Regions from separate parts of the Halomonas pelophila genome, predicted to be linked through region 3. Evidence: predicted binding sites of a transcription regulator. Region 3 holds the regulator's gene; each other region holds the start of a gene.
The links. Region 3 encodes FNR, which switches genes on or off when oxygen is low (the NO sensors DNR and NnrR bind a similar motif). Its sites were predicted from a motif close to TTGATNTANATCAA; they were not measured.
Positions count from the first base shown of each region.

Region 1: a site for FNR is predicted at 1,194-1,207, ahead of ABE957_RS01205 (ribonucleoside triphosphate reductase). Genes of this name have one in related genera too.
Region 2: a site for FNR is predicted at 1,247-1,260, ahead of ccoM (cytochrome c oxidase subunit CcoM). Genes of this name have one in related genera too.

Region 1 covers NZ_JBEGCI010000001.1:261,685-263,944, forward strand. Annotated here, with positions in the region: gene ABE957_RS01205 (ribonucleoside triphosphate reductase) at 1-1,130, opposite strand, end outside; gene ABE957_RS01210 (anaerobic ribonucleoside-triphosphate reductase activating protein) at 1,309-2,034, opposite strand; gene ABE957_RS01215 (U32 family peptidase) at 2,031-2,260, opposite strand, start outside.
Region 2 covers NZ_JBEGCI010000002.1:338,622-340,881, reverse strand. Annotated here, with positions in the region: gene ABE957_RS03355 (GntR family transcriptional regulator) at 150-800, shown strand; gene ccoM (cytochrome c oxidase subunit CcoM) at 1,019-1,135, opposite strand; gene ABE957_RS03345 (PqqD family protein) at 1,304-2,260, opposite strand, start outside.
Region 3 covers NZ_JBEGCI010000006.1:39,281-41,540, forward strand. Annotated here, with positions in the region: gene ttcA (tRNA 2-thiocytidine(32) synthetase TtcA) at 33-944, shown strand; gene fnr (fumarate/nitrate reduction transcriptional regulator Fnr) at 1,061-1,804, opposite strand; gene hemN (oxygen-independent coproporphyrinogen III oxidase) at 1,913-2,260, opposite strand, start outside.

The DNA.
Region 1 (2,260 bases), on a different contig from region 3:
TAGGGGTAGAGGCCGGCGTCCATCCACCGCTGGATGCACGTGCGCTTGATCTCCAGGCTGTCGCGGCCCAGCGCCAGCAGGCGGTCGAGCTCCTCGAAGAGCCCGTTGCGGTCGCCGGCAAAGCGGTGGCCGAGCCGCGCGCAGTTGATCGTCACCACCCCCAGCGAGCCGGTCTGCTCGGCGCTGCCGAACAGGCCGTTGCCGCGCTTGAGCAGCTCGCCGAGGTCGAGCTGCAGCCGGCAGCACATGGAGCGCACCATGTGTGGCTCGAGGTCGGAGTTGAGGAAGTTCTGGAAGTAGGGCAGCCCGTACCTGGCGGTGAGCGCGAAGAGGCGCTCGGCGTTGTCGCTCTCCCAGTCGAAGTCCTGGGTGATGTTGTAAGTGGGGATGGGGAAGGTGAAGACCCGTCCCTGCCGGTCGCCCTGTGCCATCACCTCCAGGTAGGCGCGGTTGAGCAGGTCCATCTCGGCCTGCAGCTCGCCGTAGGTGAAGGGCTGCTCCTCGCCGCCGATGATCGGCACCTGGTCGCGCAGGTCCGCCGGGCAGGTCCAGTCGAAGGTCAGGTTGGTGAAGGGCGTCTGGCTGCCCCAGCGGGAGGGCACGTTGAGGTTGTAGATGAACTCCTGGAGCGCCTGGCGCACCGCGGGGTAGTCCAGGCCGTCCCGTCGCACGTAGGGCGCCAGGTAGGTATCGAAGGAGCTGAAGGCCTGGGCGCCGGCCCACTCGTTCTGCAGGGTGCCGAGGAAGTTGACCATCTGCCCAAGCGCGCTTGTGAGGTGGCGCGGCGGGGCGCTCTCGGCCCGGCCGGGCACGCCGTTGAAGCCCTCGATGAGCAGGGTGCGCAGCGACCAGCCGGCGCAGTAGCCGGTGAGCATGTCCAGGTCGTGGATGTGCAGGTCGCCCTCGCGATGGGCCCGGCCGACCGCCTCGGGATAGATCTCGTCGAGCCAGTAGTTGGCGATCAGCTTGCCGGAGACGTTGAGGATCAGCCCGCCCAGGGAGTAGCCCTGATTGGCGTTGGCATGGACGCGCCAGTCGGCGCGCTGCAGGTATTCATCGACGGTGCTGGCGACATCGACTCGCGCCTTGTCGCGACGGGGAGAAGTCGCGGATTTGTCTATATGTGCCATTAACCTCTGCCCTAAACACTATATATGGTGTGTGAAGGCTAATCGCTCGCGCCGGTGAGGGACATGATCCAGGTCAGCAAAGCGTCGCTCGGGGCGCGTGGCGGAAAGATAACGACGGGCAGGGGGAGGCGCTGCCGGTCACGGGGCCGTCGGCAAGCCGTTCAGGCGGGGGAGGGCGTCAGGGGCGCAGCTCGAGCCGCGCGAAGTGGGGGGCGAGCCGGCGCACCAGCGCCGCCAGGGCCTCACGTGGCGGTGCGCCGGCCACCGGCAGGCAGTAGTCGGGGTCGCGGCAGCGTTCGAGGCGGGCCAGCTGCAGGGCGTAGTGGCGCACGCCGCAGTCGGCCAGGGTCATCGCCAGGCGCTCCAGGTCGTCCAGGGCGAAGTCCCGCCAGTGCACCGTGGTGCGACACTCGAAGGGCGTCGCGCCCTCCAGCAGCATCGAGAGGCTGCGGGCCAGCGGCTGCCAGATGCCGCGGCGCCCGCAGATCCGGTCGAGGTCGCGCCCGCGCCCCTTGACGTCCAGGGCCACCCAGTCGAGTTGCGGCAACAGCGCGGCCAGGCGCTCCGGGTAGGGGCCGGCGGTGTGCAGCCCAACGGCCAGTCCCAGCGCGCGGGCCTGCTCGACGGCGCGCGGCAGGTCGGCATGCAGGGTGGGCTCGCCGCCGCTGAACACCACGGCGTCGAGCCCCTCGGCCCGGGCCTCGAGGAAGGCGTGCATCGCCGGCCATTCGCCGGGATCGCCGCGGCGGGGCGTGGCCATCTCGCTGACCTCGCAGTAGCCGCACTGCAGCGGGCAGCCCTGGAGATGGATCACCGCGGCGCGCCGGCCGGGGAAGTCCGTCGTGCTCAGCGCGGTCAGGCTCGCCACCGGCAGGCGGATGTCGCCGGGGCCCGGCTCGCTCACGGCGCGGTCACGGCGCGGGTGTTGTCCATGCCGGGGCGGCCGTACCAGTAGCCGTCGCAGACCTCGGCCTCCACCAGCGCCAGCGGGCCGGGGGCGGGAAGCGCGCCGCGCCGCGCCGCATCGAAGGCCGCGACCACCTCGGCCATGCTCTCGGCGCGGGGGCTCAGTCGGGCGCTCGCCACGCCCATCTCGGCCATGGTCGGCAGCTCATGGCGCAGGTCCTGGC
Region 2 (2,260 bases), on a different contig from region 3:
TGTCCTACAATCCACAAAACTCGACTTTAGTCGAAATATCCTGCTCGAAGCGAGATCGGCACCATGGCCACCCCGCCCTTCGATCATCGATCGCTGTTAGAATGCATCCGCGCCCCGCGCAGGAACGTTCCAGCCACTCGAGGATGCCCGTGACCGCCAGCCCGCGCACCATCAACAAGATCAGCCTGGAGGACCAGGCCGTGGACCTCATCCGGGAGCAGATCCTGGAGGGCGTCATTCAGCCCGGCGAACGACTGGTCGAGTCGCGCCTGGCCAAGGACTATGCGCTGTCGCGGGGAACGGTACGCATCGCCCTGCAGCGCCTGGGCAACGAGGGGCTCATCGAGCAGCGCCCCTACGTGGGGTGGCGGGTCGTCGAATTCACGGAGCAGGACATCTGGGAGCTCTATACCCTGCGCGTGGCGCTGGAGAGCATGGCGTCACGACTCGCCGCCCAGCGCATCACGCCCGCCGGGAAGCAACGGCTGCTGGACGCCTTCGAGACGCTGGAGGCACTGTGCCGGACGGGCTCCATCGAACGCATCACCCAGGCCGACCTGGGGCTTCATCTCGCGATCGTGGAGCTCGCCGAGCATGCGCGTCTCAAGAAGCAGTACGACCTGATCAAGAATCAGTTCCTGCTCTATATCAAGACGTCCAACCGCGACTTTCGCGTCGACACCATCGCCGAGTCCCATCGGGAACTGATCGAGGCGATCTGCGCCGGTGACGCGGCAAGGGCGGAGCAGGAGGCGATCCGCAACATCACCGAGCTCGGTCCACTGAACTCGGCGCCATGAGTTCGGCTACTGGAATACGTCTACCCGGGCAGGCTGACTTCACCACAGGTTGCTAGAGAGCACTCGTTGAGCCGGCGGCCGCTGTCGGGCCGCCGGCGAGGACGGGCGACTCGGCGACTCGGGATGAGAAAAGGACAGACGAAAAAAAGCCGACCCAAGTGGGTCGGCTACTGGGGGGAAAGCTCCCCCCTCCCCTGACGACTCTAGAAGCGGCTGGATCAGTGCTTGTTCTTGCGATGGTGATCGCGAACGACGAACGCGATCCAGCCCCCCATGAAAGCGATCATCATCGCGACGGTAACAAGCCCGAAGATTACGGCGTCATCCAAGTACATGGTGTGTCCTCCCGTCTCGATGTGTTGAGTGCACTCTAGCGCGCCATCGGGAGACGTAAACTGACCTGCATCAAGTTTGCCGCCGGCCCGGTGATCGGAGACCAGCGAGACTTGATGCAGATCAGATTCGGGAGCGCTGCCGGCGGAATCGGCGTCGGAACGCCGCGCTCAGCGCTCGACATCGGGCGCGATCAGCCCAGCCGCCGCCAGGTCGTCGAAGAGCCGTGCCACATCCCGGGCGAGCCGCGCGGGCTCGACCTCGGGGAAGCATTCGGCCAGCAGCGCCGCCACCTCGGCACGACTCAGGGCCTCGAGGCCCAGCAGGCGCCAGATGCCGGCAGCCACGGCGCTCAAGCGGTGCACCCCGCCCTGGCCATCGACCAGAAAGTGTTCTTCGCCCAGGGGGTACTCCGCCTCCACCGGCCGACGGCGCCAAGCCGCGTCCGGGACGCCGACGGTCGGTATGCTCTCGGATAACGGGCAGGCCGGCCGAGGGTCGGCCTCGTCCAGCGGCTGCTCGGTCAGATCATCTTCGGCCAGCCCCGCCACCACCCGCTCGACGGCCGCCACGGGGTCGTCGTAGCGAAGCGACCGGCACGGCAGGCCCTGCATCATCGGCAGCAGCCGCTCGACCCGGCGGGCGGGATCGTGCGCGTCGCCGGCGAGGCTCTGGCCCAGCAGCCGTAGCAGGCCATCGCCGGGAGAGAGGCGCGTCAGGGTGGGCGCCGCGGTTCCCGGCACGCGATCCAGCATCACGATGGCGCCGATGGGGCACGCCTCGCCGTGGCCGGCGAGGCGGTCCTCGCCCAGGGCCAGATAGTGATAACGCTCATCCGAGACGCCTTCGCGGGCGGCGATGAACGCCACCAGTTCGGCAGAGAGGGGCTCCGGCAAGGGCAGGCGCAGCCGCGGCGCGATGCCCAGCGCCTCGCCCAGTGGCTCTCCCGGCACGCGACCGCGCCCTTGGCTCCCGTCCTTGTCTACATCACCGTCGCTCAGCATCAGCACGTCGTCGGCGAAGACGCGATAGCCGGCGGCGGCGAAGGCGGCGCTGAGCAGGCTCTTGCCCGCCCGGTGGGTAGCGGGAAAGAGCACCAGCCGCCCGCCGATCTCCACGGCGGCACA
Region 3 (2,260 bases):
CATTTTCCAGCCGCCCAGGCAGCGCCGATACCATGCCAGACGCCCTGATGTTCGATCCCCGCGACACCGCCCTGCGGCCCGTCGCCGACCCCGCGACGCCTTCCGACGAATCCGATGCCGCGGACAAGCGCGCCTTCAACAAGCTGCAGAAGCGGCTGCGTCGCCAGGTGGGCAACGCCATCATCGATTACGGGATGATTCATGAGGGGGACCGGGTGATGGTCTGCCTCTCCGGGGGCAAGGACAGCTACACCCTGCTGGAGATCCTGCGCAACCTGCAGCGCAACGCGCCGGTGAACTTCTCCCTGGTGGCGGTCAATCTGGACCAGAAGCAGCCCGGCTTCCCCGAGCACGTGCTGCCCGAGTACCTGGATAAGCTCGACGTCGAGTACCACATCCTCGAGCGCGACACCTACTCGGTGGTCAAGGAGAAGACCCCCGAGGGCAAGACCACCTGCGCGCTCTGTTCACGGCTGCGGCGCGGCTCACTGTACGGCTTCGCCGAGGAGATCGGGGCCACCAAGGTGGCGCTGGGGCATCATCGCGAGGACATCCTCGAGACGCTGTTTCTCAACATGTTCTTTGGCGGCAGCCTCAAGGCGATGCCGCCCAAGCTGCTCTCCGACGACGGCAAGAACATGGTCATCCGTCCGCTCGCCTACTGCCGGGAGGCCGACATCGCCGAGTTCGCCCGGCGGATGGCCTTCCCGATCATTCCCTGCAACCTCTGCGGCTCCCAACCGAACCTGCAGCGCCAGGTGGTCAAGGAGATGCTGGCCGAGTGGGAGACGTCGCATCCGGGACGGCTCGAGAGCATGTTCAAGGCGGTCACCAACGTGGCACCCTCCCAGCTGGCCGACCGCGAGCTCTTCGACTTCGCCGGCCTCGAGGAGAAGCAGGCGCGCCTCAATGCCGATCGCATCGCCCTGCATAACGAGCCCTGATCAGAAGCGATAGCATCTCGCGGTGGCCGGACGGCCAAGCATGAAAAACCCCAGCGACCTCATCGGGCGCTGGGGTTTTTCGTGTCGAGACGGGAGAGCGCGATCGGCGCGCGGCCTCAGCGGCAGCCCTCCTGTTCGGCCACCTCGATCAGCGATTCCAGGTCGAGGATGTTCACTTCGCGGCCGGAGACGGCCACCAGCTCCTGGGACTGGAAGCGACTCAGGATGCGGCTGACGGTCTCCACCGCGAGCCCCAGGTAGTTGCCGATGTCGGCCCGCGACATGGACAGCCGGAAGCTGTAGGGCGAGTAGCCGCGCCGACGGAAGCGGTCGGAGAGGCTGGTGAAGAAGGTCGCCAGGCGCTGGTCGGCGGTCTTGCGCGACAGCAGGCGCATCATGCGGCGGTCGTCACGCATCTCCTTGCTCATGCTGCGGTAGAGCTGGCCGCGCAGCTCCGGCAGGGATTCGGAGAGGGTGTCGAGGCGATCGAAGGGGATCTCGCAGACCGTGGTGGTCTCCAGGGCCACCACCGTGCCCGGGTAGCGTTCCTCGTCGATGCCGTCGAGTCCCACCAGTTCGCTGGGCAGGTAGAAGTTGGTCAGCTGGTCCTCGCCGCTGCCCTCGGTGGTCACCTGCTTGAGGCTGCCCGAGCGGACTGCGAAGACGCTGGTGAAGGGGGTGCCCTGGCGGAACAGTGCCTCGCCCTTCTTCAACGGCGGTCGGCGGCGGATGATGGCATCGAACTGATCCATGTCCTGCACTTCGAGTGCCAGCGGCAGGCAGAGCGAGCTCAGGCTGCAGGTCTGGCAGCGCGTCTCGTTCAGCAGGGCGCGGCGCCTACCGGTTGCGGGGTCGGGCATGCTCTCCTCCATGGATGGTGGCTCAGAGATCATTATGGGGGATAGTCGCCCACCGGCAAAGCACCGCTTAACACCTCGCCGCTGACGGTAGCGATCAGCGTGTGGCGATCAGGGCGCGGCGGGGTAGGCATCGAAGGCCGCCGCCAGCTGACGGATCAGCGGGCGCCCGCTGGGCGTCACGCGCCACTGGCGGCCCTGGCGCACGATCAGGTCCTGGGTCTCGGCCCGGGCCAGTCGCGCCAGCGGTGCGGCGAGATGGGCCTCGGCGTCCAGCCCGAAGGCCTCGCCGAGCGCCGCCAGGTCGAGGGGCAGATCGCACATCAGTCGCTCGATGGCGGCGCTGCGCAGCCGGTCGTCCAGGCTCAGCCGATGGCCGACGGCGGTGGGCAGCTCCCCTCGATCCAGGGACGCCTCGTACTCCTCGAGCCTCAGCGGGTTGCGAACGTGCAGGTCCTC